DNA from 2 places in the Aeromicrobium wangtongii genome. Region 2 is predicted to be linked to the other one. Evidence: riboswitches for the same ligand, from Rfam matches in the RefSeq annotation. Region 2 holds a riboswitch; the other holds the start of a gene.
What was found. A riboswitch is a leader RNA that binds a small molecule or an ion and turns the genes downstream of it on or off. The one in region 2 is predicted to bind cobalamin.

Region 1: it holds a riboswitch for cobalamin, as region 2 does, so the genes downstream of both, NQV15_RS16295 (prenyltransferase/squalene oxidase repeat-containing protein) here and NQV15_RS06460 (ribonucleoside-diphosphate reductase subunit alpha) in region 2, are expected to answer to the same signal.

Annotation. Positions count from the first base shown of each region.
Region 1 is NZ_CP102173.1:3,303,386-3,318,808, forward strand. It holds gene NQV15_RS16240 (TetR/AcrR family transcriptional regulator) at 1-450, shown strand, start outside; gene NQV15_RS16245 (mismatch-specific DNA-glycosylase) at 491-1,009, shown strand; gene NQV15_RS16250 (hypothetical protein) at 999-1,595, opposite strand; gene cobT (nicotinate-nucleotide--dimethylbenzimidazole phosphoribosyltransferase) at 1,687-2,727, shown strand; gene NQV15_RS16260 (enoyl-CoA hydratase/isomerase family protein) at 2,724-3,731, shown strand; gene NQV15_RS16265 (antibiotic biosynthesis monooxygenase) at 3,739-4,311, opposite strand; gene cspE (transcription antiterminator/RNA stability regulator CspE) at 4,419-4,622, opposite strand; gene NQV15_RS16275 (ECF transporter S component) at 4,813-5,601, opposite strand; gene NQV15_RS16280 (ABC transporter ATP-binding protein) at 5,598-7,181, opposite strand; gene NQV15_RS16285 (energy-coupling factor transporter transmembrane component T) at 7,178-8,299, opposite strand; gene NQV15_RS16290 (hypothetical protein) at 8,266-9,135, opposite strand; gene NQV15_RS16295 (prenyltransferase/squalene oxidase repeat-containing protein) at 9,135-10,700, opposite strand; cobalamin riboswitch at 10,767-10,920, opposite strand; gene gdhA (NADP-specific glutamate dehydrogenase) at 11,010-12,353, shown strand; gene NQV15_RS16305 (GNAT family N-acetyltransferase) at 12,367-12,879, opposite strand; gene rraA (ribonuclease E activity regulator RraA) at 12,892-13,377, opposite strand; gene NQV15_RS16315 (acyl-CoA dehydrogenase family protein) at 13,450-15,357, shown strand.
Region 2 is NZ_CP102173.1:1,259,553-1,274,975, forward strand. It holds gene NQV15_RS06380 (DUF3152 domain-containing protein) at 1-502, shown strand, start outside; gene NQV15_RS06385 (WhiB family transcriptional regulator) at 628-906, opposite strand; gene NQV15_RS06390 (SAM-dependent methyltransferase) at 910-1,920, opposite strand; gene NQV15_RS06395 (DUF1365 domain-containing protein) at 1,917-2,681, opposite strand; gene NQV15_RS06400 (NAD(P)/FAD-dependent oxidoreductase) at 2,678-3,955, opposite strand; gene NQV15_RS06405 (hypothetical protein) at 3,971-4,186, opposite strand; gene NQV15_RS06410 (fatty acid desaturase family protein) at 4,288-5,595, opposite strand; gene NQV15_RS06415 (ferredoxin reductase) at 5,610-6,698, opposite strand; gene NQV15_RS06420 (TetR family transcriptional regulator) at 6,840-7,472, shown strand; gene NQV15_RS06425 (SRPBCC family protein) at 7,482-7,895, opposite strand; gene NQV15_RS06430 (NAD-dependent epimerase/dehydratase family protein) at 8,000-8,920, shown strand; gene NQV15_RS06435 (GNAT family N-acetyltransferase) at 8,923-9,567, opposite strand; gene NQV15_RS06440 (STAS domain-containing protein) at 9,654-10,016, shown strand; gene NQV15_RS06445 (winged helix-turn-helix transcriptional regulator) at 10,121-10,519, opposite strand; gene NQV15_RS06450 (DoxX family protein) at 10,619-10,981, shown strand; gene NQV15_RS06455 (acetyl-CoA hydrolase/transferase family protein) at 11,002-12,510, opposite strand; cobalamin riboswitch at 12,638-12,852, shown strand; gene NQV15_RS06460 (ribonucleoside-diphosphate reductase subunit alpha) at 12,976-15,423, shown strand, end outside.

The DNA.
Region 1 (15,423 bases), 1.6 Mb from region 2:
TCCAAGGTCACCTTCTACCGGCACTTCCCGACCAAGGGCGATCTGGTCGCGGCCTACCTCAGCGCCCGCTCCGAGGAGGAGAAGTCGTTCATCGTCGCCAAGCGGGACGAGCTCGCGGGCGATCCGGCCGGCGTCCTTCGCTGGTACGCCGGCGCCGTCGGCGACCTGAGCTGCTCGCCGGGCTTTCGCGGCTGCCCGTTCATCAATGCGGCTGCCGAGCTGCCCGACGGTGACCACCCGGGCCGCCGGGTCATCGCCGAGCACCGCGCCTGGGTGGTCCAGCAGGCCGCCGAGCTGCTGGCCGAGCTGGGGGTCGACGACCCGGCCACCAAGGCCGAGCAGCTGATGATGCTGCGCGACGGCGCGATGGTGTCGGGTTATGTCGGCCACGCCCCGGAGCAGATCGCGACCGCACTGGTCGCCGCCGGTCGCGCCATCATCGGCCGGTAGTCGGCCGTGTCAGCCCGGCGCGGCCGGGTACTCGCGGGGCATGGACGTGCTGGACGACATCTGGACACCTGGCATCGAGCTGGCGATCTGCGGGACGGCGGTCGGCCCCTGCGCAGCCGAGCGCGGCCACCACTACGCCCAGCGTGGCAACGCCTTCTGGAGGCTGCTGAACGACAGTGGGCTGACCCCGACCCTCCTGACGCCGGGGGACGAGGTGCGGCTGCCGGACCTCGGCATCGGCCTGATCGACGTGGTGCGCCGCTTCGACCCGCCGGACCCCTTCGACGTCGACACCTTCGCGACGGCCCTTGACCGGGCCGCTCCCCGCTGGATCGCGTTCAACGGACGCGTGGGCGCCGACGCCGTCGCGCGGACCCTCGGCGAGCCGCGCCCGGCGCTCGGCCGGCAACGATGGACGTTCGCCGGCGCCCGGGTGTTCGTGCTGCCGAGCAGCAGCGGGGCCAACCAGCGCAAGGACCACGGCGGACGGTCCGACCGTCTCTCGTGGTGGGCCGAGCTGGCCGCGCTCGTCGCCGACCGGGCCGTGGTCAGGTCCTGACGACCCCGCGGAAGCGGTCGCCACCGAAGGCGGCGAGCGCAGTGGCGATCTGGTCGACCGTGGGCAGCTTGTCGCCCCTGCCGAGCGTCGGGCCCGGGACGCCGATCGCACGCGTGAACGGCGTCTGGTCGATGCGCGCCAGCGGGCGCAGGTCCGGCCGGGAGCCGAAGTCCTCCTCGTCCAGCGGCGCGAGCCGGACCAGGATGCTGACCTTGGTGCGCATCGACTTCGGGAGCTTGGCACCGCCGCGTGACACGACCCGCACCCAGCACCAGACGTCGACGGCTGCCAGCTCCCCCCAGGTGACGAGCACGGTCCCGCGACCGGTGGTGCTGGTGATGCCGGTGCCGTCGATCCGCAGCCCCGCCGCGGACGCGCCGCGCAGGGTCCACAGGACCACGGCGCCAAAGCCGCCGAAGATCGCTGCGACGACCAGTCCCACGACCAGCCCCGTCGTGCCGCTGCCGCTGCCGCTCGCGTACCCAGTCAGGGTCAGGTAGACGAAGAGCACGCCCAGTCCCAGCGAACCGAGGCCGATCCATCGCGCGACACGGACCTGCGGGGCGAAGGACAGCTCGAGAGGCACGCACACAGGCGATGACGATAGCGGCGCGCGGCGGCCACGTCCGGGCATTCCGGGGCGGCGGATAGTGTGGCGCCGAACCGTCAGGAGCCCCATGCCCCACCAGCACACCCCCCATGTCGTCACGCCGCCGTCCGCTCAGGTGCGGGCCGACGCCGAGTCCCGACTGGCCGGACTCGCGACCCCGCCCGGCGCCCTCGGCCGGCTCGGTGACCTCGCCGTCTGGGTCGCCGCGACCCAAGGCCAGGTGCCGCCGCGGCCCGTCGAGCACGTGCGCACGGTGATCTTCGCCGGCGACCACGGCGTCGCCGACCACGGCGTGTCGGCCTTCCCGAAGGCCATCACGCCTGCCATGGTCCGCACATTCCTGGCCGGCCGGGCCGGCGTCTCGGTGCTCGCGGCGCAGCACGGCGTCACGGTGCGCGTGCTGGACCTCGGCGTGGACGATGACCTGGCGGGTGTGCCGGACGACGTGACGGCGTACAAGATCCGTCGCGGCAGCGGTGCGATCCACCTCGAGGACGCCCTGACATCTGATCAGACGGCCCGCGCCATCGCGGCCGGAGAGGCCGTCGCCGCCGAGGAGATCGCCGCCGGCGCTCAGCTGCTGATCAGCGGCGACATGGGCATCGGCAACACGACCCCCGCCGCAGCCCTCATCGCCGCCTCGCTGGGCCTGCCCGCCTTCGAGGTCACGGGCCGCGGCACCGGCATCGACGAGGCGGGCCTGGCCCGCAAGACCGAGATCGTCCAGCAGGCCCTCGACCGCGCCGGGGACCGAGTCGCCGACCCGGTCGACACCCTGACAGCGCTGGGCAGCGCCGACCTGGCCGCCTCCGCCGGCTACATGGCCGCGGCCGCGCGCGCCGGCGTCCCCGTCCTGCTCGACGGACTCATCTGCGTCGCGGCAGCCGTCATCGCCGACCGCATGGCCCCCGGGGCAGCCGCCTGGTTCGCGGCGGGACACCGCTCGACCGAGCCTGCCCAGTCGCTGGCGCTCAGCAAGCTCGGGCTCGAGCCCGTCCTCGACCTGGGGATGCGTCTGGGTGAGGGCAGCGGCGCCGTCGCGGCCGTCCCGGTCGTGCGGTCGGCCGCGCTGCTGCTGTCGCAGGTCGCCCTGCTGTCCGACCTGTGAGCGACGAGTCGGTCGTCGTCGAGCGCCGCGGACGCCTCGGGGTGCTGACCCTGAACCGGCCACGAGCCATCAACGCGCTCGTGCCGCAGATGGTGCACCTGATGCAGCAGGCACTCGACACCTGGGCCGAGGACGACGCCGTGGAGGCGGTGCTGGTGACCGGCGCCGGGGAGCGCGGCCTGTGCGCCGGCGGCGACCTGCAGGGCATGTACCGCTCCGCCCGCGACACGACGACCGAGTCCATCGACTTCTGGCGCGACGAGTACCACCTCGACCACACGATCGCCACGTTCGACAAGCCCGTCGTCGCGCTGATGGACGGCATCGTCCTGGGCGGCGGCGTCGGCATCTCGGCCCATGCCTCGCACCGGGTCGTGACCGAGCGGACGTCGCTCGGCATGCCGGAGACCCGGATCGGCTTCGTCCCGGACGTCGGCGGTCCGTGGCTGCTGGCCCACGCCCCGGGCGAGCTCGGCACCCACCTGGCCCTGACCGCCGCCAGCGCCGACGGGCCGGACACCATCGCCCTCGGTCTGGCTGACGTCCTGGTGCCGAGCGTGCGACTCGCCGAGCTCGAGTCGGCCCTGCGGACCGAGGCACCCGACGCCGTGCTCGCCCGACTGTCGATCGATCCCGGGGCGTCGGCCCTGGCGGCGCAGCGCTCGTGGATCGACGAGTGCTACCGCGGTGACGATCCCCTGGCGATCGTCGCGCGGCTGCGAGCGTGTGGGGTCGAGGCGGCCGCACTGGCCGCGGACGAGATCGAGGCCCGGTCACCGACCGCCGTGGCGCTGACCCTGGCCGCGCTGCGCCGTGCCGCGACGCTGCCGGACCTTCGGGCCGCGCTCGACCAGGACCTGGCCGTGTCGGCCTTCCTGCTCGGCGTGCCCGACATGGCCGAGGGCATCCGCGCCCAGGTCATCGACAAGGACCGGTCCCCCACATGGGATCCCGCGACCTTGGCCGAGGTCGACCCGTCGACGTTCGGTCACCTGTTCGGCTGAGGCGGGCTCAGGACCTCACCCGGTGCAGCCACGGGGCGAGCAGTCGCGTCACCCACGGCAGCAGCACGTACGTCATGAGCGGCATCATGATGCAGACCGTCAGCAGAACGCGCCCGGGCAGCCACCAGTGGCTCAGGTACTCCCGGCCCACCACGTTGCCGATCAGGTTCAGCGGGAAGAACACGATGAAGATCGCGCACATCTGCTTCCAGCGCGGCGGCGCGGCCGCGGGGGTCCGCAGGTCCTGCACGTCGACGCTGGAGGGCTCGTCGAACCAGCCCTCGATACCGGTGCGGTGCTCCCGCGAGGACTCGTCGACGAATCCCTGGGCGGAGTCCAACCACCAGCGACGCTGCGCGGACTGCTCCCACGCGTCCAGCGCCTGCGGCGACGCGAACCGGAGCATGTGCCACTCGGCCGACTCGGTGGCCGGGCGCACCCAGCCCGAGCCGAGGAATCCCTCGAAGCGCTCGGCCAGCTCGTTGCTGGCCCGCAGCCAGGCCAGCATCTGGTCCTCCTGCGAGGGGTCGACCCGGCGGGTGATCGAGACGGTCACGGGTCCGGTCGTCAGCTCGGTCATGGGCTCCCCTGGTGTGTTCGCGACGGTGTCGGCCGTGGTCGGACATGCAAAGACCCCCGGAGCCAGGCTCCGGGGGTCTTGCGGTGATCTAGTTCAGATCAGTGGATTCAGAGGGGACGAATGTTCGTCGCCTGCAGGCCCTTCTGGCCCTGCTCGACGTCAAACTCGACCTTCTGGTTCTCGTCCAGCGAGCGGTAACCGCTCGACGCGATGGCGGAGAAGTGCGCGAACACGTCCTCGCTGCCGTCGTCCGGGGCGATGAATCCGAAGCCCTTGTCAGCGTTGAACCACTTGACAGTTCCAGTAGCCATAGTCTTGCTCCTTCTTGCGAGTTGCCGTCCACGCCTTTCGCGGACAGCCGTCGCGACACACATTTAACCGAGAAGAAATCAAAACCAGTGATGGAACATCATTCGTTCGTACAGCCCAACGTCGTGCAACTGATGTCTACTGTAGCGGGCTTTTCCACAAAGCGCCTCCTCTGGGCGAAGTTGTGACGATCTACACGTAGCGGGCCCGCCGCGCGGCCCGTCGCAAGGTGGCAAGAATCGCCGGTCCCAGAGCCACGATCGCGATCGAGTTGGTGATCGCGCGACCCGTGTCCCATCCCGCCGTCGAGGTCAGCAGCGTGTAGATCGTGAACCGGTGCAGGTTGTCGAGCAGGTCGGCGCCCGGCACGAACGACAGTCCGCCCTCGTGGCCCGGCACCTCGATGCCCAGGGTGAACGGCCACGACGACAGGTTCATCAAGAATCCGTACAGGTACGAGCACACGACGCCGTAGACGACCAGCGCCACGATCTCGGCGCGTCCGGTCAGGCGGCGCGGCAGGAGCCCTGCTCCCATTCCGATCCACGCCGAGGCCAGCATCTGGAACGGCAGCCACGGGCCCACCCCGGACGTCAGCAGGGACGATGCGAACAGCGACGTGCACCCCAGCACGAAGCCGAAGCCCGCGCCGAACACCCGCCCGGACAGGATCAGCAGGAAGAACACCATCTCGATGCCCGCCGTCCCGGCCCCGAGCGCCCGCAGCGCGGCGTTGATCGCCGTCAGCACCCCCAGCATCGCCAGCGCCTTGGAGTCCATGCCGCCCTCGGTCAGCTCGACGACGACGACGCCGACCACCAGCGGCAGCAGCAGCATGAAGAAGAACGGCGGGTCGACCCGCGTCGCGCCGGCCTCCGGCACCAGCACGAGCGGCCACATGAACATCAGGAGGCCGGCGAGCGAGGCGACCGCCAGCACCGCGATCGACCGCGGCCGCAACCTGGACGCCACCTGGCTCATGCCAGCGCCTCCGCGACCTGCTCGACCGTCAGCCAGCCGGGTCCCAGGATCTTGGACACCTGGGGAGCGAACGCCGGCGACTCGGCCAGCACCTGCGCGGTCGGCCCGGTCGAGACGACCTCCCCGTCCGCCAGGACGACGCACTCGTCGGCGACGTGGGCGATGAACTCCACGTCATGGCTGGCCAGGAGGACGGCACGCCCCTCGGCGGTGAGCTCGCGCAGGATGCCGGCGAGCTCGGACTTCGCGGTGTAGTCCAGGCCGCGGGTCGGCTCGTCCAGGGCAATGACGCGGGGGCGGGCCGTCAGCACGATCGACAGGACGAGCGAGAGCCGCTGCCCCTCGGACAGGTCGCGCGGGTGGGAGCTGCCGGGGATGCCCGGCGCGAGCCGGTCCAGGATCGCCCGGCAGGTGCCCACCGGGGAGCCGGCCTGGTTGTCGGCGGCCGCGCACTCCTCGTCGACCGTCTCCAGGTAGAGCAGGTCGCTGGCGGTCTGCGGGACCAGGCCGACCAGGTTGCGGGCCTCGCTGCTGGACAGGGTGCCGGGATCGGAGCCATCGACGTCGACGGTGCCGGACCTGCGCCTGCCGGTGCCCTGCACCGCCCACAGCAGGGATGACTTGCCCGAGCCGTTGCGGCCCATCAGGGCCACGACCCGGCCGGCGGGCACCACGAGGTCCACGTCGCGGACCGCGACGACCGATCCGTACGTCACCGAGATCCCGGTCGCGGTCAGGGCCGGCTCGGCGGCCGGCAGATCGACCGGCGCCGGTTCGGGCAGGACGCCCAGGGACGACCGGCGGCGACGCGCCTCGCGCACCGACAGCGGCAACGGGGACCAGCCCGCGAGCCGGCCCAGCTCGATGAGCGGCGGCGCGACGCTGGAGTCGGCCAACAGCTCGGCCGGCTCGCCGTCGCGCACGCGGCTGCCCTCGACCAGCACGAGCCGGTCCGCGAACGGGATGACCCGCTCCATCCGGTGCTCGGCCAGCACCACGGTCAGCCCGAGGTCGTCGACCAACCGGGCGAGCGTCGCCAGGACGTCCTCGGCCGCGGTCGGGTCCAGCGCCGACGTCGGCTCGTCGAGGACCAGGATGCGCGGGTGCATCGTCAGCACCGCGCCGATCGCGACGCGCTGCTGCTGCCCGCCCGACAGCGTCCGGAGCGGCCGCGACCGCAGTCCGGCGATGCCCAGGATGTCGAGCGTCTCCTCGACCCGGCGGCGCATCGTGCTCGGGTCCAGGCCGAGCTGCTCCATGCCGTAGGCCAGCTCGTCCTCGACGATGTCGCTGACGAATCCGGCGAGCGGGTCCTGCCCGACGTAGCCGATGCGGTCGGCCAGCTCCCGGGGCGCGCGCCCGCGGATGGACTCCCCGTCGATCAGCACGTCGCCGGCCAGCTCGCCGCCGCTGAAGTGCGGGACGAGGCCGTTGAAGGTGCCCAGCAGGGTCGACTTGCCCGAACCGGTGCGGCCGGCGACCAGCACGAGCTCGCCCTCGGGCAGGACCAGGTCCACGCCCTGCAGGGCGGGCTCGTCGGCACCGTCGTACGTGAAACCGACTCCGCGCAGCTCGATCATCGGCGCACCTCCGCGGTCGCGTCGAGCACCGGCGGAGGGGTCAGGAAGGCCGGCACGAGCCCGATCATGACAGCCACGAGCGCCGCGATCGTCAGCTCGGGCCCGTCGGCGACCGACGGCAGGATGACGTCCGGACGCCGCGCGGCGATGGCGTAGGTCAGCACGGCGACCGCCACGCCCGACGCGACCGCCACCAGCTCACCGGTGCGCCACCGATCGGGGCGGTACCTCGTCCGCTCGACGCGCCGGCCGGCCACGACGAACCCCAGCACCGCCAGCACGACGCCGGCCGCCAGCATCGGCCAGGCCAGCGCCCGGGGCGCCGTCGAGTCCAGATATGCATAGGTGCCGACGCACAGACCGACGAGGCCGGCCAGCATGAGCGTGCCGGTGAGCAGCCGGGCGGAACGCGTCGCCTCCCCGGAACGTCCGTAGCCGCGCGCGTCCATCCCGGCGGCCAGCGTCATGGAGCGTTCGAGGGCGTCCTCCAGGACGGGGACGATGATCCGCCGCAGCGAGCCGATGCCCTTGCCCGGGTCGCCGCGCAACCGCCGTGCCCGGCGGACCCGTTGCACGCTCTCGGCCAGCTGCGGGAACACCGAGAGCGCGACCACGATCGCCGTGCCGACCTCGTACAGCGCCGGGGGCATCGACTTGAGCAGCCGCTTGGGATTGGCCAAGGTGTTGGCCGCGCCCACGCAGATCACGATCGCGGCCAGCCGCATGCCGTCGTACAGCGCGGCGAGCAGCGAGTCGCGGGTGACCGGGCCCAGCAGCTCGATGCCGCGGACCGCCTCCGGCAGCGGGATGCTCGGCAGCGTGAACAACACCGGTCCCCCGCCGCTGCCGCCGACCAGGATCCGGAACACGACGCGGATCCCGATGATCAGCAGGCCCAGGTACAGGTAGAACCGGAACGACATCGCCCACGGCGCCTCGGTGCGCCGCGCCAGCACCACGAAGCAGGCGACCAGCACGACCAGGACGATCAGGATCGGGTTCGCCATGCGCGACACGGCAGCGGCCAGACCCAGGGACCAGATCCACCAGGCCCCTGGGTGCAGATCGCGTGGCAGGACGGTGGCTATGACGGCCCGCCCGCCGCCTTGCGCCGCCACAGCACGGCCCCCATGCCGGCGACCAGCGCGATGACCAGGACGGCCGCGACCCAGCCCAGCGAGCCGGACCCGTCCGAGGAGTCGGCCTGGTTGCTGGTCGACTCGATGTCATCGGTGGTCTCCGGCGCCGCAGCCGGCTGCTCCGCGGCAGCCGAGGGCGACGGGGCAGGCGCGGGAGTGGTGGCCGCGGCTCCCGTCGACGGGGTCGCGGATGGGGTCGGCGTCCCCGGGGTCCCCGGCGCCGCGGAATTGGCACCCGGGGGTGCCGCCGGTGCGCTGCCGGTACGCCCGGCAGTCGGCGCCGTCGCCTTCGGCGTGACGACCTTCTTCGGGGTGGCGGTCGCCTTGGGGGTCGGCTGGCCGGCCGGCTTCGTGGCAGCCGGGGCCGGGGCCGTGCCGACGGGGTTGACGCCCGGGTAGGTCCTGGAGCTGCTGTTCTGGAACACCATCGCGACCCATCCGCCCGCGGGAATCCGCAGCGATCCGACGCCCTGGGTGGCGTAGGTCCACTTCCCGGACTTGCCGTCCGACCAGAACACCCCCCAGTACGCGTCAGTCGGCGGGGTGTTGACACAACCCGCCGAGCTGGGGGCACCGTCGACGCGGCACACGAATCCCGGCTGTCGGTCGACCATCGTCAGGGTGTGCCCGGTGGCCTTGATGCTGCTGGCCGCGGTTCCGCCGCCGCCGGGGTCGCAGGACACGCTCGACCCGACCACGACCGTGACCCCCTGTCCCGCGGGGCAGGAGGCCGCAGCGGCCGGACCGGCTGCGAGGACGACCCCTGCCGCGCTGCCCAGCAGCAGCGCGGCGAGCAGGCCCGCGAATCGGCGCATCACTTGACCCGGAACGACTTCGAGCCGGTGCGGTCGGCGAAGGCGCCGATGACCTTCACGGTCTTCTTGCCGGCCTTCTTGCCGACCTTGCTCTGGGCCGTGTACGTGCCGTTGGAGTAGACCGTTCCGGACTTGACCAGCTTGCCGCCGAGGTACACCCGGACGCGCTCGCCCGGCGTCAGGCCGGAGACCGAGATGGTCTGCTTCTTGCCCTTCTTGACCGTCTTGTGGCGCAGCTTCGGGGTGATCTTGCGGGCCCCGAGAAGGGTGACGGCGGTGGTTCCGACGCGGTTGGAGCGCGATCCCACGACCGTGACCAGACGCTGGGCGGTTCCGGCCGGGGTGGGCACGGAGCGCGCGACCCGGCCCTCGGCGTCGGCCGATCCGGTGAACGAGCCACCACCTGCCACCGAGAGCGAGTACTTCTCGCCGGCGCGCAGACCGGTGGCCGACACCGCGATGGTGCTGCCGGCCTTCCTCAGACCTGACGGGACGGTGACGGCCAGCGAGGTCGCCGACAGCTGGGCGTTGACGCCGATCGCGGCCTGCGCCGTCGCCCGGATGAACTGGTCGCGCGTGGTCTCGTCGATGCCCGAGGCCTTCGCCGCATCCAGCGCAGCCTGATCGAAGGCGACCGCGCCGAGCTCGGAGGCCAGCAGGGAGTCCTCGGCGACGGCGTCGGTGACCTGGTGGTCGACGATGAACGCGGCCGCGCTGCCCGCGGCGCCGTCCTTGCCGGTCGCCCTGAGGGTGGCAGCGGCCAGCCCCGTGGAGTTGGTGTTCGAGGTGCCCTCGTCGGAGAACCCACCGTCGGGGGCCTGCTGCCCCAGCAGCCAGGCGACGGCCTGGTCGATGTCGTCCTGGACGTCTGCCTGGCCGGCGCCCTTGGCAACCTGCAGCGCCTGCACCGCCAGGGCGGTGGCGTCGATCGTGCCCACGGTCGTGGTGCACTGCTCATCGGCCATCTGCACCCGGAACGAGCCGTCGTCGCACTGCTGCTCGAGCAGGTAGTCGACCGTCTCGTCGGCGAGGGGGCTCCTGGCGGTCGAGAGCGCCCGCACCACGAAGGACTGACCGATCGCGTTGGAGTAGTCCGCGCCGTACTCGTCGGCGGGGTCGAAGGTGTCGCTGGCTCGTCCGGACGAGGTGACCAGCGCCTCGGCCTGCTTGATCAGGTCGACGCCGGCCACGTCATCGGCCTGGCCGCCGCTGGCCTGGACCGCCGTCGCCAGCTTGCCGGTCGCGCCGGCGTACACCGCGGTGCCACTGCCCGTGTAGACGCTCGGGTCGGCTGACAGCGCGTCGATGATGCGCTTCTGGTCGCCGGCCCGGGTGTCGAGCGCATTGAGCGCGAAGAAGATGTCGAGCGTCAGGCCGTAGTCGTCGAAGTCGTACTGCTCGTTGTGCACGACCCCGTCGGTCAGCTGGTCGCTGAGCCAGCGGGCAGCCGAGTAGGCGTACGAGTTGGGTGCGGCCTGCGCGGAGGGCGCGGCGACGACCATGCCTGCGGCCAGGGCCGGGGCGATGACGGCCGCACCGAGGCGGCGGAGGGTGGTGCTGTTCATCGGAGTCCTTCCCGCTGCATCACGGAAAGGCCCAGGAGCCCGTCACGTGTTGTCCTCGACAGCGTGGATCGGTAAGTCCCACAGGCAGGTGCTCCGGCTCGCCACCTGAGGTGGCCTACGGTTGCGGGTCAGCGCCGGACTTGGACCGGCTTCCCCTGCGATGCGGGTGGATGGAGTTGTGCCGAATGGCTCGACGAATCTAGCACCCGCTGAAGCAGGGACCTATCGGGCGGGCACCGCCGAGCGATGAGTAGCCTCGACGAGGAGCTGTCGTGGACGGTATGGCAGCCGAACAAGGGAGCAACACACGTGCCAGGCCTCGACGACAAGCTCACCGACCTGTTCCACCAGGTCCTCGACCGCAACCCGGGAGAGCTGGAGTTCCACCAGGCCGTCCGCGAGGTGTTCGACAGCCTGGGCCCCGTCGTCACGAAGCACCCCGAGTACGCCGATGTCATCAAGCGGCTGTGCGAGCCGGAGCGTCAGATCATCTTCCGCGTCCCGTGGACCGATGACGCCGGACAGGTGCACATCAACCGCGGCTTCCGGGTCGAGTTCAACTCCGCCCTCGGCCCGTACAAGGGTGGGCTGCGGTTCCACCCCAGCGTCAACCTGGGCATCGTCAAGTTCCTCGGCTTCGAGCAGATCTTCAAGAACGCGCTGACCGGTCTGCCGATCGGCGGCGGCAAGGGCGGCTCGGACTTCGACCCGAAGGGTCGTTCGGAGGCCGAGGTCATGCGCTTCTGCCAGTCGTTCATGACCGAGCTGTACCGCCACATCGGTGAGTACACCGACGTCCCCGCCGGTGACATCGGTGTCGGCGGCCGCGAGATCGGCTACCTGTTCGGCCAGTACAAGCGCATCACGAACCGCTACGAGTCCGGCGTCCTGACCGGCAAGGGCATCTCGTGGGGCGGGTCGCGCGTCCGCACCGAGGCCACCGGTTACGGCACGGTGTTCTTCGTCGACGAGATGCTCAAGGCGACCGGCGGGTCCCTGGAGGGCAAGCGCGTCACCGTGTCGGGCTCGGGCAATGTCGCGACGTACGCGATCGCGAAGGTCCAGCAGCTCGGCGGAACCGTGGTCGCGTGCTCGGACTCCAGCGGCTACGTCGTGGAGGAGGACGGCATCGACCTGGCGCTGCTCAAGCAGGTCAAGGAGGTCGACCGGGGACGCATCGCGGACTACGCCGCTGCCCGCGGCGCCGGCGCCCAACTGGGCCGGGACGGATCGATCTGGCACGTGCCGGCGGACATCGCGCTGCCGTGCGCGACCCAGAACGAGCTCGACGCCGATGACGCGGCGCGGCTCGTCGCGAACGGCTGCATGATCGTCGCCGAGGGCGCGAACATGCCGTGCACGCCCGAGGCGATCAAGGTCCTGACCGAGGGCGGGGTGCGGTACGCGCCCGGCAAGGCGGCCAATGCCGGTGGCGTCGCCACCAGCGCGCTGGAGATGCAGCAGAACGCCTCACGCGACTCGTGGAGCTTCGCCCACACCGAGGAGCGCCTGGCCGACATCATGCGCGGCATCCACGACCGCTGCCTCGCCACTGCGGACGAGTACGGCAGCCCGGGCAGCTACACCGCGGGCGCCAACATCGCCGGCTTCACCAAGGTCGCCGACGCGATGATCGCCCTGGGCGTCATCTGATTCGTCGGTCGGGTCAGGCGATGAGCTGGAACAGCGCGCAGTCCTGCCACCGGCCCGCGATGCGCAGGTAGTCCGGGGCCATGCCGTAGCGCACGAAGCCGGCGCGTTCGAGGACCTTCTGGGAGCCGGTGTTGTGCGTCAGCGTCTCGCCCTGCACCCGGTGCAGGTCCAGCTCCCCGAACGCCACCTGCACGAGCGAGCGCAGCGCGGCCGTGGCGATCCCGCGACCCTGCGCGTCCGCGGAGACCCAGTAGCCGACCGAACCGGACTGCAAGGCGCCACGGATGATGCTGCTCAACCCGATGCGACCGACCAGGCGCCCGTCGTCTTCGAGGATGACGCACGGATGGGACGTGCCGTCGGCGTGACCCTCCAGCGCGGTGCGCGCCGCCGCGAGCTGACCCTCAGTGGTGAACCAGCTGTCCGCCCGCACCGGCTCCCACGGCTGGAGATGATCGCGGTTGCGGCGGTGGAGCTCTGTCAGGGCAGGGACGTCGTCAAGGGCGAGCAGACGGATCGAGGGCACGGCGGCATGGTGTCACGCCACGTGGTGCAGCGCCCTCGACGCCACGACGATGCCGTTGGCGTCGGCGTAGACCCAGTCGCCCGGCGTGATCGAGACGCCGCCGAACGTGACGGTCAGGCCGACGTCACCGGCGCCCTGCGGATCGGTCCGCACCGGGAACACGCCCAGGGCCTGCACGCCGAGGTCGATCGTCCTCAGGATCTCGACGTCGCGCACGGCGCCGTTGATCACCAGGCCGGCCCAGCCGTTGTCGGCTGCGGCCGACGCCATGTTGTCGCCCAGCAGTGAGCGCCCGGTCGTCCCGCCGTTGTCGACCACGATGACCCGCCCCTCACCCGGGGTGGCCACCAGGTCCTTGACCCGCGAGTTGTCGTCGTGGCACCGCACCGTGACCGCTTGGCCGAAGAAGGCCTCGCGACCTCCGAAGGTCCGGAACATCGGCGCCATCACCCGGACGTCCTCGGGGTGGTCGTCACACAGGTCAGGAGTCGTGAACACGGTCATCCTCTCGACGGGTGGCGCCCACGCTACCGGCCTGCCACGCACAGCAGGCGCCGGTACCGTGGGCGCATGACGCTCAGCGACGAACTCCGTATGTCCCTCGACGGCAAGTGGCGCCATGTGCGGGAGCAGTCCCGCAAGGAGCTGGCCGAACTCGACCTCGCCTATGACCACGACCTGACGCTCGACGAGGCGCGGGCGCGCGTGCTGGAGCAGATGAAGAAGCTGGTGCCGACCGGCATCCCGGCCGCAGGCTTCAAGGTCTCCAGCGGAGGCACCGGCGATCCGGGCATGGCGGTGACGGGCATCGAGATGCTGGCGCAGTTCGACCTGTCGCTCATGGTCAAGGCCGGCGTCCAGTGGGGGCTGTTCGGCGGGGCGATCGAGAACCTCGGCACCGCCGCACACCACGAGAAGTACATACCCGGCCTCATCAACCTGGACATCCTCGGCTGCTTCGCGATGACCGAGACGGGTCACGGCAGCGACGTCCAGAGCCTCGAGACGACCGCGACCTTCGACCCCGCGACGCAGGAGTTCGTCATCCACTCCCCGACGCCGTCGGCGCGCAAGGACTACATCGGCGGCGCCGCGGCACATGCCCGGGTCGCGGCCGTGTTCGCCCAGCTCATCACCAAGGGTGAGGGCCACGGCGTGCACTGCTTCATCGTCCCGATCCGCGACGAGGACGGCAACGACCTGCCCGGCATCACGACCTCCGACGACGGGCACAAGGGCGGTCTCGGCGCGGTCGACAACGGGCGCATCGTGTTCGACCAGGTCCGCATCCCGCGCGAGAACCTGCTCAACAAGTACGGGCAGGTCGACGAGGGCGGCACGTACTCCTCCCCGATCGAGAGCTCGAACGCCCGCTTCTTCACGATGCTCGGCACGCTGATCCGCGGACGCATCAGCGTCGGCGGCGCGGCCAGCGCAGCCACCGAGGTCGCGCTGAGCATCGCCGGCCGCTACGCCCTCAAGCGGCGCCAGTTCGGCCCGGATGCCGAGCACGAGGTGCTGCTGATGGACTACCGGATGCACCAGCGGCGCCTGCTGCCGCTGATCGCCAAGTCGTACGCCATGCGCTTCGCCCAGAACCAGCTCGTGGCCCGCATGGACCGGGTCCAGAGCTCGGAGGAGCCACCTCCCCCGCACCAGCAGCGCGAGCTGGAGAGCCGGGCCGCCGGCCTCAAGGCCGCCCAGACCTGGCACGCGACCAAGGCCATCCAGGAGGCCCGGGAGGCCTGCGGTGGCGCCGGCTACCTCGCCGAGAACCGCCTGACGACGCTGAAGGGCGACACGGACGTCTTCACGACGTTCGAGGGCGACAACCACGTGCTGTTCCAGCTCGTGGCCAAGGAGCTGCTGACGTCGTACGCGCAGGAGGTCGGCGGCCTCGACCCGGTGGGCATGGTCCGGTTCGCCGCGAGCACGGTCGCCGACGTGGTCAAGGAGCGCACCGCCGCGTCCCAGCTCATCCAACGGCTCATCGACGCCCGCCCGGGCAACAGCGACGACGACCACGACCTGCTGGACCGCGGCACCCAGCTCAACTTGTTCGAGGACCGCGAGCAGCACGTCCTGGAGACCGCCGCGCGACGCCTGCGCCGCGCCGGCAAGGACCCCGTCGAGGCCTTCGAGGTCTTCAACGCCGCGCAGGACCACGTCATCCGCGCCGGGCGCGTCCACATCGAGCGCATCGTCCTCGAGGCCTTCACCGCGGGCATCGCCCGGTGCGAGGACCCGGAGGCACAGGAGCTGCTGCGGGACGTCTGCTCGCTCTACGCGCTGTCCGCGATCGAGGAGGACCTGGCCTGGTTCATGGGCCACAACCGGTTGTCGGACACCCGCGCCAAGACCGTCACGGCCCTGATCAACGACCTGCTCGACAAGCTGCGGCCGCACACGCTGACGCTGATCGAGGGCTTCGGCGTGCCCGAGGAGACGCTCAACGCGGCGATGCTGCTGACCGAGTGAAGCCGGTCGCACGACCACGTCACACCCCCGCTTGGGGCCACCTTGCGGCCTTGACGATGTCTGGTT
Region 2 (15,423 bases):
CACCCGCAGCGTCCGCAAGACCGTCACGTACTCGGTGACGACCCGCGGCTCGGTCAACGCCAGCGTGTCCACCTTCAAGCGACAGGCCCAGCAGACTTTTGACGACCCGCGCGGGTGGCGGGCGATGGGCGTCCGGTTCAAGAGGGTGTCCAAGGGCGGCGACTTCACCCTCGTGCTGAGCCAGGCCTCGAAGGTGCCGAGCTTCTCCTCGGCGTGCAGCACGACGTACAGCTGCCGGGTCGGCCGCTACGTCGTGATCAACGAGACGCGCTGGCGCAAGGCGTCCCCCGCGTGGAAGGCCAACGGCGGCTCGTTGCGCAACTACCGTCACCTGGTCGTCAACCACGAGACCGGCCACTGGTTCGGCCGCGGGCACGTGGGCTGCGGCGGCAAGGGCCAGCTGGCGCCGGTGATGCAGCAGCAGTCCAAGGGCCTGGGTGGATGCTCGATCAACCCCTGGCCCAAGAAGAAGGAGCTGCACGCCCCCCGCTACGGCTGGTGAACCCCACGGCTGGTGAACCCCGTGGGCGGTGGCTGAGCCACGCATCCGGCCCGGGAAACGTGGCGGAGCCACCGCCCACGGTGGGTTCGGGGCTTGATAGGTGGCTCAGGCACCGCCCACCGCGGTCAGCCGGTCTTGCGCAGCAGCTGGTCGCGCTCGTTGATGTTCAGGCCGCCCCACACGCCATAGGGCTCACGGACGGTCAGCGCGTGGTTGAGGCACTCCTGCACGACGGGGCACACGGCGCACAACGCCTTGGCCGCTGCCTCCCGGGCGCGACGCCGCGGTCCGCGCTCGGCATCGGGGGAGAAGAACGTCTCCGGGTCGGTCCCGCGGCAGGCCCCTTGGTACTGCCACTCGTAGGTCTCCTGGATCGGCATGGGCAGGCGGGCGATCGAGGCCATGGCTCATGCCTCCTTCGGCCGGGTCAGCTGGAGCTGGAAGACGTCCAGGTAGCCGACGGCGAATCCCGCCTCGCAGTACGCGAGATAGAACTCCCACATGCGGCGGAACGTCTCGTCGAATCCCTGCTCCTGGATGTGCTCCCAGTTCCGGGTGAAGGCCGAGCGCCACTCGTGCAGCGTCCGGGCGTAGTCCTGGCCGAGGGATCGGCGGTCCGTGACGGCCAGTGAGGTGTGCTCGGCGAGCGTCTCGCCGATCGCCTCGAGGGACGGGATCAGGCCGCCGGGGAAGATGTACTTCTGGATCCAGCCATAGGAGTTGCGGGTCTTCAGGTATCGGTGGTGCGCCATCGTGATCGCCTGGATCGACACCTTGCCGCCGCGCTGGGCGGCCCGGATGGCCAGTGCGCCCCACCCGCTGCCGATCTCGAGCACGCGCGTCCCGGCGGTGACGCCGGCCTGGTCGAGGATGCCGTCGATCTTGCGCATCTGCGCCGACTCGAGATCCTCGTCGCCGTCGAACCACGCCGCCGAGTAGGTCATCGACGGGTCGAGGAACTGCGCGAACAGATCGTTCGACAGGTCGTAGTGCGCCTCGATGTTCCGGCGGGAGCCCTCCACGGAGTTGCGCTGCTGGTGCGGCAGCTGCTGGTCGACGAAGACCCGGAACCGTTGCAGCGGCACCGGGACGAGCGTCGCCATGCGCTCCGCGAACGGGGTGAGCAGCTGCGCGAGGTCGGTGTTCTCGCCGACGGTCCAGTCGCCGGCCATGTACGCCTCGCCGAGGCCGATCTTGCTGTCGGCGCCGAGCCGGTGGAACAGTGCCTTGGGGCGGACGACGTGCATCCGGGCGGAGCTGTCGTCGCCGGCTCCCCACGTGCCGCCCCCGGCGAAGTGCACCTGGACGGGGAGGCGGTTGACGGTCGGCTTGAGCAGCGCTCGAGCGGCGCGTGCCTTGAGCGGGGCGTGAGGGGTACGTTCGACACCGGGCCAGCCGGTGGCGGCGATCTGCGTCATCGGGTGCCTTCCTGCGGTTCGTGTGCCGGACGGGGAACGACCGGCAGCCTGCGGATCCAGAGCCATATACCGTGCATTCGGATCAGCAGGCTGGTGCGATGGGTCATGAACGGCATTTTCACGAGCAGATGTGCCAGCCGCGCCGCGGTCGCCGGTCTGGGGGTACCCCGGAACGTCGCACTGAAGACCGCAGCACCCCCCTGGCGCAAGATGATGCTGGACGAGACCTTGTCGCGCGCCAGCCCGAACTGCAGGTCATAGGAGCCGTCGACGGTGAAGAACGGGGAGACGTAGAACGACTTGTCCGTCTGGGCGCGGCCGTCGTCATCGGGCCGCACGAGATAGGCGTGCCGCTCACCGTACGTGTTGTGCACCTCGGCCACGAGGCAGGTCAGCGTGCCGTCCGGGGCGATGGCCCAGAACACGCTCAACGGGTCGAAGGTGTGGCCCAGGATCCGGGCGTTGGCCAGCATCAGCAGGCGGTGGCCGCCGATGTCGACGCCCTCCGCGCGGCAGAACCGTTCGATGTTCGTGCGGATCGACTCCCCGGGAGCACCGATGTGGTCGGCCGCCGAGAACGTCGAGAACGGGCGCAGCGGGCGCGGCATGCGCGGCAGGTCGTCGACGTCGACCAGCCACTGGTAGACGCGGTGGGAGAACGCGCGCCGCATCGGGGTGCGGCGCGTGTGGGACACCGTCCCCTCGACGAGTGCCGGCAGGGTCGGCAGGCCGGTCAGCCGGGGCCGCGCCGGCGCAGTCACCACGCTGTTCCCAAGGCGGCGGCGGCCTCGACGCCCGAGCGGCAGCCGTCCTCGTGGAACCCCCAGCCGTGGTACGCGCCGGCGAAGACCGTGCTGCCGGTGGAGAGCCGCTTGAGCTCGCCCTGCGCCGCGACCGAGGTCGGCGTGTAGATGGGATGCGTGTAGGCCAACGTCCGGACGACCTTCGCGGGGTCGATGTGCTGCGACGCGTTCAGCGTCACCAGGAACGGCTCCGTGCTGTCGATGCCCTGCAGGAGGTTCATCCAGTAGGTCACGGTGGAGCGGTCGCTGCGGGTCGTGCAGTCGTCCATGCGGTAGTTCCAGGCCGATCGGGCGGCCGGCGCGACGGGCAGCTGGGTGTCGTCGCGGTGCAGCAGCACCTCGTTGTCGGAGTACTGGAAGGCACCCAGCACGGCACGCTCGTCATCGCTGGGATCGCTCAGCAGGGCGAGGGCGTCATCGGCGTGCGTCGCGATGACCACGGCATCGGCGCGGTGCACGGTGCCGTCCACCATGGTCAGCTCGACCCCCTCGGCGCGGCGGGTGACCGAGCGGACGGCGGACGAGACGCGGACGTCCCCGATCGCGTCGCGAACCTTGTCGACGTACGTCGCCGAGCCGCCGACGACCGTGAACCACTGCGGCGAGCCCTTGATCGACAAGAAGCCGTGGTGCTTGAGGAACTCGAACAGGTAGCGCGCCGGATACTCGAGGGCCGTGTCGTGCCCGGACGACCACACGCACGACACGACCGGGATCGCGTAGTGCGAGACGAAGTACTCCGAGAAGCCGTGGTCCTGCAGGAAGTCCCCGTAGGTGAGTGGGTCGGACGGTGACTCGACCGCGTCGAGCAGCTCGTGCGCGAGCCGCCCGAACCGCTTGACGTCCAGCAGCATGCGGAGGTAGCGCGGATCGAGCAGCCGGCGCCGCTGGGCGAAGATGCCCTTGCCGCCGCGTCCACCTGCGTACTCCAGCCCGCAGTCGTCGCAGTGGATGCTCATGCTCATCTCGGTCGGGTGGACCTCGACGTCGAGCTCGGCGAACAATCGCCGCAGCAGGGGATAGGTGCGGTCGTTGTGGACGATGAATCCGGTGTCGACACGGTGGGTGGCGTCCGGGTCGGCGACGGTGTGCGTGTGGGCGTGGCCACCGACGCGCTCATCGGCCTCGAAGACCGTGACGTCCCAATCCTTGCGAAGGACATATGCGGCAGTGAGTCCGGAGATGCCTGAGCCGATGACCGCCACCGAACGACGAGGGCTGGTTGATTCCATGTCGGGTGTTCGTTGCTACTCGGCCGTTGGATTGGTCTCGGCGTCGTCGCGTCCGGCGCGTTTGCTCGCCTCGGCGATCTCGAAGATCTCGGTGCCGAAGGCCCCCACCTCGGTGGTGATCCTGCGCGCGGTGTCGAACAAGATGGCCGCGATGTGCCCGGCGCTGGCGATGGCGGCCTCCGTCGACTGCTGCACGGCGTCCTTGACGATCTCTCGCCGGCTGAGCGCCATCGGCCTGTCCTTCCCTCGAGATGTCGACGAGGTCAAGTGTGACCTACAAAAGGGTCCCCCGGCACGCCTGCGCGCCGGGGGACCCTTTCGTACGTTCTGCGCTACGCGCTGGTCGCCAGCTCCTCGAGGCGGCGAGCCTGCTCCTCGCGCTTGGCGCGACGCAGCGCCTTGCTCTCGGGGCTGTTGCCGATCTTGTACGGGTCGCTGGGCTTCTTGCCGAGCTTGGCCAGCTGGCGCACGACGCTGCCGAGCTGCTTGGACAGGCGGCCGGTGTTGTAGTGCAGGCCGTACTTCTCCACCAGCCGGTTGACGTCCTCGGCGACCTCGGGGTAGCGACGCGCCGGGATGTCGGGGAACAGGTGGTGCTCGATCTGGTAGCTCAGGTTGCCGGTCATGAGGTGGAACAGCTTGCCGCCGGTGATGTTGGCCGAGCCGAGCAGCTGGCGCAGGTACCACTGGCCGCGGTTCTCGTTCTGCGCGTCCTCCTCCTTGAACGTCTCCACCTCGGCGGGGAAGTGGCCGCAGAAGATGATCAGGAACGTCCACACGTTGCGGATCACGTTGGCCGCGACGTTCGCGCCCAGGATCGCGACCGGGGCCCACCAGCCGACGAACGGCACCAGGGCCAGGCCCAGCGCGGGCCACGCGATGTAGTCCTTGAAGACCTGCTTGCGGATCTTCTTGAACGCGCGCTTCTTGCGTCCCTCGAAGTCCTCCTTGGAGATCTTGCCGTGGAGGTACTGGTCGAGCTCGACGCCGTGGTACATGATGCCCCACTCGAACACCATCATCAGCGCGGTCGCGAGCGGCAGGTTGAAGCGGTGGCTGGGGTACCACGGCTGGTCCTCGTCGATGCGGAACATGTTGTAGCCGATGTCCCGGTCCATGCCGTGGATGTTGGTGTACGTGTGGTGGATGTAGTTGTGGCCGTGCTTCCAGTCCTGCGACGGGGCGATGTTGTCCCACTCGTAGCGGGCGCCGTCGATCATCGGATCGTTCATCCAGTCGTACTGGCCGTGCATGACGTTGTGGCCGATCTCCATGTTGTCGATGATCTTGGCCACGGCGAGCGAACCGACGCCGGCGATGAACGCGGGCGGGAAGAACGGCATGAAGATGCCGACGCGTCCCAGCACCTCGGCGCCCTTCTGGACCCGGATCACCCGGCGGATGTAGTCGGCGTCGGGCTGGCCGAGGTCGTCGAGCACGCGCTGGCGGACGGCGTCGAGCTCGCGGCCGAACTCCTCGAGCTGCTCGTACGTCATGTACTCAAGACCGATCGTCGCCGGCTTGTCGGAGGTCGGGCTGATCAGCGACAGGGGAGCGGCGTTGTGCTTGCTCGCGCTGCGGGGCTCGATGGGCTTGCTCTTGACGAACTTGCGGGCGATGGCGGTCGTGAGTGCGGCCATGGTTTCTCCTTGGCTCAGAGGGCGACGTTGACGTCGCCGATGGGGACCTGAACACAGATCTTGATGGTCTCGTCGGTGGTGGCGTTGACCTCACCGCTGACGACGTGCCGGACGGCACCGCTGTTCTTCTTGACGGCGCAGGTGTTGCAGACGCCCATGCGGCAGCCGAAATCGGGCTGCAGTCCCGCGTTCTCGGCCTGCTCGAGGATCGTGGCGCCGGTGTTGAACGCCTCCATCTTCGAGTCGTCGAACGACAGCATGCCGGTGGCATCGGCTGCGTCCAGGTCGACGGACGGAACCTTGAAGTACTCCATGCGGAGCTGGTCTGCGGCGCCGAGTTCGGCGTACGTGTCGCGCACGGAGGCGATGAGCCCGGCCGGTCCGCACGCGAAGGTCAATGTGCTGACCGGGTCGACCCCGAGGTGCTTGAGGTGGTCGATGTGGAAGCGTCCTGCCAGCTCGGCACCCGGGGCGGGCTGGCGCGTGTAGACGCGGACGATGCGGAAGTCGGTGGTGGCGTCGATGTCGTCGAGCTCGTCGGTGAACATCTCGTCGTCACGGCTGCGGGCGTAGTGCAGGAAGGTGACCTGACCGGTGTGGCCCTTGTCGCGCAGGGTGCGCAGCATCGACATGACCGGCGTGACGCCCGATCCGCCGCTGATCAGCAGCACGGAGTCGGGAACCTGCTGGGGGAGGACGAACTCGCCCTCGGCCTGCGACAGGTAGACGATCGTGCCCGGCTCGAGCTCCTTGTGCAGGAACTGCGAGACGTAGCCGTCGGGGTGGGCCTTCACCGAGACGCTGAAGGTGCCCTTCTTGGCGGTGCTGGAGCTGGAGACCGAGAAGACGCGGACGCGGCGCTTGCCGTCGACCTCGACCCCGAACTGCACGTGCTGGCCGGGGACGAAGCCTTCCCAGGCGCCATTGGGCCGCAGCACGACGGTGCTGGCGGCGCCGGTCTCACGGCGCACCTCGAGCACCTTGGCGCGGACGTTGCCCGCCGCCAGCATGGGGTGGATCTGCTCGAGGTAGTGATCCACGGTGAACGGGGAGGTCAACGAGGCGACGGGGCGCGAGGTGAGTGCCTTGCGGATGATGCCCATGGACGCCTCCTGACTGGTTGAGTGAACGTCCGTGCACTCAAAGTCTGCACGAGACGCGCGCGAACCGCAACAGACACGCCGAGTGACCTGTCGCACGACCGACACAAGTGTTCACCGAACGCTGCGCGATACCCTCTCTTCATGACCGAGTCCGCGCAGGTCGCCTCGCGCCAGGAGCAGAAGGAGCGCACACGTCAGGCGATCCTCGCTGCGGCGCTCGAGCTCACGCAGACCCAGGGATTCGCGCAGATCAGCCTGCGTCAGGTCGCGCGGCACGCGGGGATCGTCCCGACCGCGTTCTACCGGCACTTCGAGTCGATGGACGAGCTGGGGCTCGCGCTGGTCGAGCAGTCGTTCTCGACGCTGCGGCGGATGATCCGCGATGCGCAGCGCGATCCGAAGGTGTTCGACAACATCATCGACGCCGCGGCCGACATCCTGGTCGAGGCGGTCAAGCACAGCAAGGCGCACTTCGCCTTCGTGGCCCGCGAACGCGTCGGCGGGTCCGAGGCCGTGAGCCGGGCGATCCGGCACGAGCTGGACCTGTTCGTCAGCGAGCTCGCGGTGGTGCTGGCGCGGCTGCCCAACATCGAGAACTGGTCCAGCGACGACGTGCAGATGGTGTCACGGCTGTTCGTCCGCAACATGGTCTCGAATGCCGAGGAGGTCGTCGAGATGCCGGACGGGCGCCCTGACCTCGAAGAGAGCATCAAGGAGGGCGCCCGGCGTCAGATGCGTCTGATCGTTGTCGGCTTCCGCGACTGGAGGAGCTGAGCGCTCGGCTCAGCTGGAGCTTGCGACCTGACGGGCGCCGTAGGTGTCCTGTGCGGCGGTGGCCAGGTTGTCCAGGGCGCGCTTGAACACGTCGTCGCCCAGGGAGTCCTCGAGCTCCTGCAGGTGCTCCTCGTCGGCGGTGAAGTCGGCCGACCAGGTGACGTACGAGACCGCCAGTCCGGCGTCCTCGACGAGGATCGTCGCGCGGTGGTTCGCGATCGGGAACGGCGGGTCGGGCATGTGGTACGACAGCGTCTTGCCGGCGTCGTCCTTCTCCAGGATCGTCACGACCAGATCGGCGGGAGCCTCGGGGCCGTCGGCGTAGATGCGGAGCTTGGGGTGCCACTGCGCGAAGTCGTTGACCAACGACCAGACATCCTCAGAGGGTGCGGCGACAAACGTGCGACGGGAGATGCGGGGCATGGACGTCCTCTGGTGCGACAGTTCGGTATCAGGTCATTGAACCTCTAACGAGGCCTGATTGCCCCATTGTGGCAGTGAGTCATTTCTCACTCGAAGGAGCACTCATGACCGATCGCCATCTCATCGTCGGTGCCGGGCCGGTCGGCCGGCACGTGGCGCACCTGCTGACCGCACGAGGAGCCGAGGTCGTCGTGGCGACACGCTCGGGTTCGGACAGCGGCGTTGCCGGTGTGACGCACCGGCAGCTCGACGCCTCCGACCCGGACGCCCTGAGCGCGGCCGCCGAGGGTGCGTCCGCCCTCTACAACTGCGCGAACCCGCCGGACTACACGACGTGGGACACGGCGTGGCCGCCGCTGGCGGCCTCGTTGCTGACCGCGGCCGAGCGGTCCGGTGCGGTGTACGCGATCACCGGAAACCTGTATCCGTACGGCCCGGTCGTCGGTCCGATGCACGAGGCGCTGCCGGATGCGGCGACCGACCACAAGGGCGTCCTGCGGGCCAGGATGTGGGCCGATGCAAAGGCGCTGCACGACGCCGGGCGCATCCGCGCGGTGGAGGTGCGCGGCTCGGACTACGTGGGCTCGGGCGTCGGCGAGAACGGGCACGTCACTCGCCAGCTGCCGGGGATGCTGGCCGGCAAGCGGGCCTGGGTCGTCGGCCGCAAGGACCAGCCGCACACGTTCACCGACGTCCTCGACGCGGCACGGCTGCTCGTCGCGGCGGCGGACGACAGCTCCGCCCACGGCCGGTTGTGGCACGTGCCGAGCAATCCGCCCCGCACCCAGGAGCAGGCGCTGACCGACGTCATGGCCGTCCTGGACCGTCCGGCTCCGAAGGTGTCGGCGATCCCGACGCCGTTGCTGCGACTGGGGTCGCGGTTCGCTCCGATGGCCCGCGAGATCGCAGACCTGGCCTACCAGTGGGAGCGGCCCTACGTCCTGGACGACTCCGCGGCGCGCACGCACTTCGCGATGGAACCCACGCCGTGGGACGAGGTGTGCCGCAGGACCGCAGGACTGTGAGCTCAGGCGCCCATCAGCGACAGCATCTCCAGGCGGGTCTGCCATCCCAGGCTCGTGTAGAGCGGGCGCCCCTGCGCGCTGGCGGCGAGCACCCCGTGGGTGGCTCCGCGCCCCATGGCCTGGGCCGTGAGCGTGGCCATGACGTGCCGGCCGAGTCCTCTGCGCTGGAAGGCCGGCGTGGTCTCGATGCGGTCGAAGGTCGCGACCTGGCCCAGCACGGCGACGGTTCCGTTAGCGGCCACGGACGTTCCCGATTCCAGTGTGTACGTCACGGAGTGGTCATCCACGTCCCAGCGGAACGTCAGGTCCGCCTCCAGTGGCGGCACCGGCAGGTCGACCAGGTGGGTCGACATCAGTGCCTCGTCGTCACGGTCCAGCCGCACGCTCGCCGGCCGAGGGGCCGTCAGATAGGGGCCGACGTCGTGGGCGGCGACCGTCAGCATCGCGCGCGGGTCGCCATCGATGTGCCGCATGAGCTCCAGGAAGCGGTCGACGCCAGGCTCGACGCACACCAGCTCGGTCTCCCGGCTGGGCGAGCCCACGTGGACCAGCGGCCAGCCGTCCAGCTCGCTCGCCTCGATGCCGCGGAGGTGCGTCCACGTGGCGATCCACTGGTCGTTGAGGTTGCGGACGTCATTCAGGGCCATGGTCTCGATTCTCCCAGCTGGCTTTGGCTAGGATCGGACAGCTCGGCCGCACTCCTCGCGGGCGAGACGATGCCTCGGGAGCCGACATGACGCAGCAGCTGGACGTGAACGTCCGCCACGACCATGACCACGTCATCATCGACGTGGCCGGTGAGGTGGACATCGAGACGGCCCCCCGGCTGCGTGAGGTCGTCACCCAGGTGACCGACGACGGTGCCGAGCGTCTGGTCTTCGACCTCTCGAACGTCACGTTCGTCGACTCGGTCGGGCTGGGCGTGTTCGTCCTGGCCCGCAAGAAGATGCTGCTGCGCCAGGGGACGATCGGCATCGTCGCGCCCACCCGCCGGGTCGTCGCGATCTTCAAGATCGCCGGGCTCGATGAGCTGTTCCGCGTCCGCCCGAGCCTGACGGCGCTGCTCGCCGAGGACAACCCGGCGGAACCGGCGTAGCCGGACATCTCGCCCGGGAAAGCAAGTGTCCCCGCGCCGTTGGTGCGGCCGGGGACGTTGAGCCCGAAACCGCTAGATAGGGCGGCTCGGAACTGCCACCAAGTCTAGCCGACGTCCGGGGGTGGCTGCGCAGCGCGGGCGTCGAACGAGGTGTGGCTGCGCTCAATGCCCGGATTGTGCTCGACGGCCCACTCGGCCAGCGTCACAGCCGGGGCGATCAGCGTGCGGCCGGTTGCCGTGAGCTCGTACTCGACGCGCGGGGGCACCTCGGCGTGGACGGTGCGGGTGACGAGACCGTCGCGCTCCAGGAGGCGCAGGGTGCGGGTCAGCATCCGCTGGGAGACCCCCGGGATGCGCTGCTGCAGCTCGGTGAACCGCATGCTCCCGCCCTCGAGCGTGGCGACGACCAGCAGGGTCCACTTGTTGCCGATGCGGTCGAGGATGCTGCGGATCGCGCGGCCTCCGTCGCCGCGGATCAGGCAGGTCTTCTCATAGCTGGACATCGGCTCTCCCACGGTCAGGCACACCGGTGTGCCTTTTGTACGGGTCCTGATTGTCACTCATGATGATGCCACTTACCACTCGTAACCATCGGAGCGCTCATGACCATCGCCTACTGGATCCTTGCGGGTCTGCTCGCAGTGTTCTACCTCTACGCCGGCGGCAAGAAGATCACCCAGAGCCAGGAGGAGCTCGCCCCGATGATGGGGTGGGTCGACACTGTCCCGATGCCGGTCGTCCGGGCCCTCGGTGTCGTCGAGGTCCTGGGCGCCGTCGGGCTGATCCTGCCGCCGGCGACCGGCATCGCACCATGGCTGGCGATCGCGGCCGCTTCGGGGTTCGCCGTGCTCCAAGTCCTCGCGGCCGGACTGCACCTGTCCCGCGGGGAGGCCAAGGACACCGGCCTCAACGCAGCGCTGCTGATCGTCGCGGTGGCGGCAGCTTGGTTCGCCATGGCGTGGTGACCCCCGGGGACCGGGCGCACTCACATGCTGCCGGTCTCCAGGTATCGCTGGTGCCAGCTCAGTGCCTCGCCCATCAGGTGGGGCGTGTGACGGGCGCGCGGGCGCTCGGTCCAGGCCCTCTGCGTGTAGTCCAGCAGGGCGGGCCGGAACGTCGGGTGCGCGCAGCGCTCGATGATGCGCTCGGCGCGGGCGCGCGGCGAGAGGCCGCGCAGGTCGGCGATGCCGTGCTCGGTGACGATGACGTGGACGTCGTGCTCGGTGTGGTCGACATGGCTGACCATCGGCACGATCGCCGAGATGGCCCCGTCCTTGGCGGTCGAGGGCGTCAGGAAGAAGTTCAAGAACGCGTTGCGGGCGAAGTCGCCGCTGCCGCCGATCCCGTTCATGATGGCGCTGCCCATCACGTGGGTGGAGTTGACGTTGCCGTAGATGTCGGCCTCGAGCAGTCCGTTCATGGCGATGATGCCGAGGCGCCGCACCAGCTCGGGATGGTTGGAGATCTCCTCGCTGCGCAGCAGGATCCGGCCCTTGTAGGTGTCGATGTTGTCGATGAACCGGCGCGCGCCGACATCGGACAGGCCGAAGGACGTCGAGGACGCGGCCCGCAACGTGCCGTTGTCGAGCAGATCGAGCATTCCGTCCTGGATGACCTCGGTGAAGGCCACCAGGTCGGTGAACTCGCTGTCGCCGAGACCGGCGAGGACGGCATTGGCCACATTGCCCACGCCGGACTGCAGCGGCAGGAGCTCAGGCGGCATCCGGCCGGCGGCGACCTCGTGCCGCAGGAAGTCCACGACGTGCTCGGCGATCGCGGCCGAGTTCTCATCCGGCGGGCTGAAGGGCGCGTTCCGGTCCGGGCGGTCGGTCTCGACGATCGCCACGACCTTCTCCGGGTCGATGCGCAGGTACGGCTCGCCGATGCGCTGCATCGGATCGGTCAGCTCGATCGGGCGGCGGTGCGGAGGAAGCGCCGTCCCGTAGTAGATGTCGTGGAAGCCCTCCAGCCCGCGCGGCTGCCAGCTGTTGACCTCCAGGATGATCCGGTCGGCCTGGTCGAGCCAGGTCTTGTTGTTGCCGACCGAGCTGCTCGGCACGAGGAGTCCGCCGGGCAGCACGGCCGTCACCTCGACCACCGCGACGTCCAGGTTGCCGTAGAACCCGAACCACATGTGCTGCGCGGAGTGGCTCAGGTGGGCATCGACGTAGTCGACCTCGCCGAGGTTGATCAACGAGCGCATCGTCGGGTCGGAGTTGTAGGGCAGCCGGGTCGAGACCCCGTGGGCCTCGGCGAGGACACCGTCGGCGTCGGGCGCGGTCGAGGCACCCGACCACAGTCCGATGCGGAACTGCTCGCCACGGCCGTGCGCATCCACCATCGCGTCGTGCAGCGCGGCCGGAACCGCCTTGGGGTAGCCCGCTCCGGTGAATCCGCTGATGCCGACGTTGTCGCCGTCATTGATCAGCGCGGCGGCTGCCTGCGCGGACGTGATGCGGGCTCGCAGGACGGGGCACGTGATGCGGTCTGACATGACAACATTCTGGTGGGTGGGGTCGCGGGCTTGGATCCCGGTCCCTCGCCTGCGATCGCAGCACTGCGTGCTAGGGGCACCTGCGGCACCCCACATGTGGGGGGTTACACCGATGTGGTTTCCATATACAGTGACTCCCGCAGCTGGTTCGCCTCCTCAGCCAGGGGAGTCGTGGCAACAGGGAACCCGGTGGAAATCCGGGACTGCCCCGCAGCGGTAAGTGGGAACGACCTTCGTCATCAGCACTGGGCGCAAGCCTGGGAAGCGACGAACAGTAGGCGGCGGTGCTCCGGCACCGCCTGGCCCATGAGTCCGAAGACCTGCCAGTGCCGCGCCGTCCAGACGACGGTTCGGGTCCGCGACCTCGTGGGAAGGTCAGGGGATCAGGGTCGCTGTGTCGTCCCGTCTCCGTCACCCCTCGAGCTCGGACTGCGTCCACGCACCAGTTCACGAGGGGTGAACCGCATGACCATCACTGTCATCAAGCGCGACGGTACGCGCGCACCGTACGACGGCTACGAGATCGCCAGGTCCATCGAAGAGGCCAGCGCCGGGCTCGACGACCAGGTCGCCCGCGTCACGCAGCTGCAGGCCGAGCTCGAGATCACGCTGTTCGACGGCATCACCAGCGAACAGCTCGACGAAGCGGTGATCCAGGTTGCTCTGCAGAACGTCAAGGACGACCCGGCGTTCGACACGATCGCGTCGCGCCTGCTGGTCAAGACGCTGTACAAGAAGATCTTCGGCGAGGGCGTGAGCCGCGACGAGGTCCACGCCTTCCACGGCCCGGCCTTCGTCGCCTCGGTCCTGCGCGGTGTCGAGCTGGGCCTGCTCGACCCGCGCCTGACCGAGCTGTTCGATCTCGAGGTGCTGGGCGCCGCGCTCGACCCCGATCGCGACGATCTCATCCGCTACATCGGCGCACAGACGATGCGCACCCGCTACATGATCTGCGAGCCCGACGGCACGCCGCTGGAGGTGCCGCAGTTCTTCTGGATGCGCGTCGCGATGGGCCTGTCGCTGGGCGAGGACGATCCCACCGCCGCAGCCGTCGCGTTCTACGACAAGATGTCGCGCCTGGAGTACCTCGCGGCCGGCTCGACGCTGGTCAACGCCGGGACGTCCTACAGCCAGCTCTCCAACTGCTTCGTGATGCAGATGGAGGACGACATCGAGCACATCGCCAAGAGTGTGCGCGACGTCATGTGGCTGACCAAGGGCACGGGCGGCATCGGCATGTCGGTGTCCAGGCTGCGCGCCGAGGGCTCGCCCATCCGCAGCAACAACACCGCGTCCACCGGGCCCATCCCGTTCATGCACACGATCGACTCCACGCTGCGTGCCATCAGCCGCGGCGGCAAGAAGTTCGGCGCCCTGTGCTTCTACATGGAGAACTGGCACCTCGACTTCGCCCAGTTCCTCGACCTGCGCGCCAACTCCGGCGACCCGTACCGCCGCACCCGTACCGCCAACACCGCCGTGTGGATCAGCGATGAGTTCATGAAGCGGGTGCAGGACGACCGGGACTGGTACCTGTTCGACCCGCTCGACGTGCCTGACCTCGTCGAGCTGTACGGCGCGGCCTTCTCTGCGCGTTATGCCGAGTACGTCGCGATGGCCGATGCGGGGCGGCTGCGGCACAAGAAGATGCGCGCCCGCGAGCAGTTCCGAGCGATCCTGGTGTCGCTGCAGGCCAGCTCGCACCCGTGGCTGACGTGGAAGGACACCATCAACACCCGGGCGCTGAATCACAACACGGGCACGATCCACCTGTCGAACCTGTGCACCGAGATCACGCTGCCGCAGGATCGGGACAATGTCGCCGTCTGCAACCTCGCCTCGATCAACCTGTCCCGTCACGTCACCGGGCGCCGCCAGCAGGCCCGCGTCGACTGGAAGCGGCTGGCCGAGTCGACCCGCCTGGCCGTGCGTCAGCTCGACAACCTCATCGACATCACGATCTCGTCGGTGCCCGAGTCCGAGCACTCCAACGAGCTCAACCGCGCCCTCGGCCTCGGCGTCATGGGCTTCACCGACGTCGTCGAGCGTTTCGGGTACTCCTACGAGTCCGAGCAGTCGTACGACCTGATCGACCAGGTCATGGAGTTCATCAGCTGGCACGCCATCGACGTGTCGGCCGATCTGGCCCGCGAGCGCGGCGCCTACCCGAACTTCGAGGGATCGCGCTGGAGCCAGGGCATGGTGCCGATCGACTCCCTCGACCTGCTGGAGGCCGACCGCGGCGTGCCCGTCGACGTCGACCGCACGACGCGCCTGGACTGGGACGCCCTGCGCGGCAAGGTGTCGGCTGGCATCCGCAACTCCACCCTCATGGCGATCGCGCCGACGGCGTCCATCGGGCTGGTCGCCGGGACGACGCCGGGCCTGGACCCCCAGTTCAGCCAGATCTTCAGCCGGGCGACCAGTTCGGGCAAGTTCTTGGAGGTCAACCGGAACCTGGTCGAGGATCTGCGGGCCCTCGGTCTGTGGGAGAGCGTCCGTGAGGATCTGCTGCGACACCAGGGGGACCTGTCGAAGGTCGAGGGGGTGCCGGCCGAGCTGCAGGAGATCTACCGCACGAGCTTCCAGCTCTCGCCGTACGCATTCGTCAACGTCGCGGCCCGTGCGCAGAAGTGGATCGACCAGGCCATCAGCCGCAATATCTACCTGCAGAGCCGGGACGTGGGGGAGATGGTCGAGCTCTACGCCAAGGCGTGGGAGATGGGCGTCAAGACCACGTACTACCTGCACATGATGCCGCGGCACACCGCCGAGCAGAGCACCGTCAAGGTCAACAAGGCTGCGCAGCAGACGCCAGCCGGGGGAGCGCCGCGTCGCGGGTTCGGGGCGGTCGCCGCCCCCGTGGCCGAGCTCGAGGTCGTGGACGGTGCCGCCTGCCCGGTCGACCCGCAG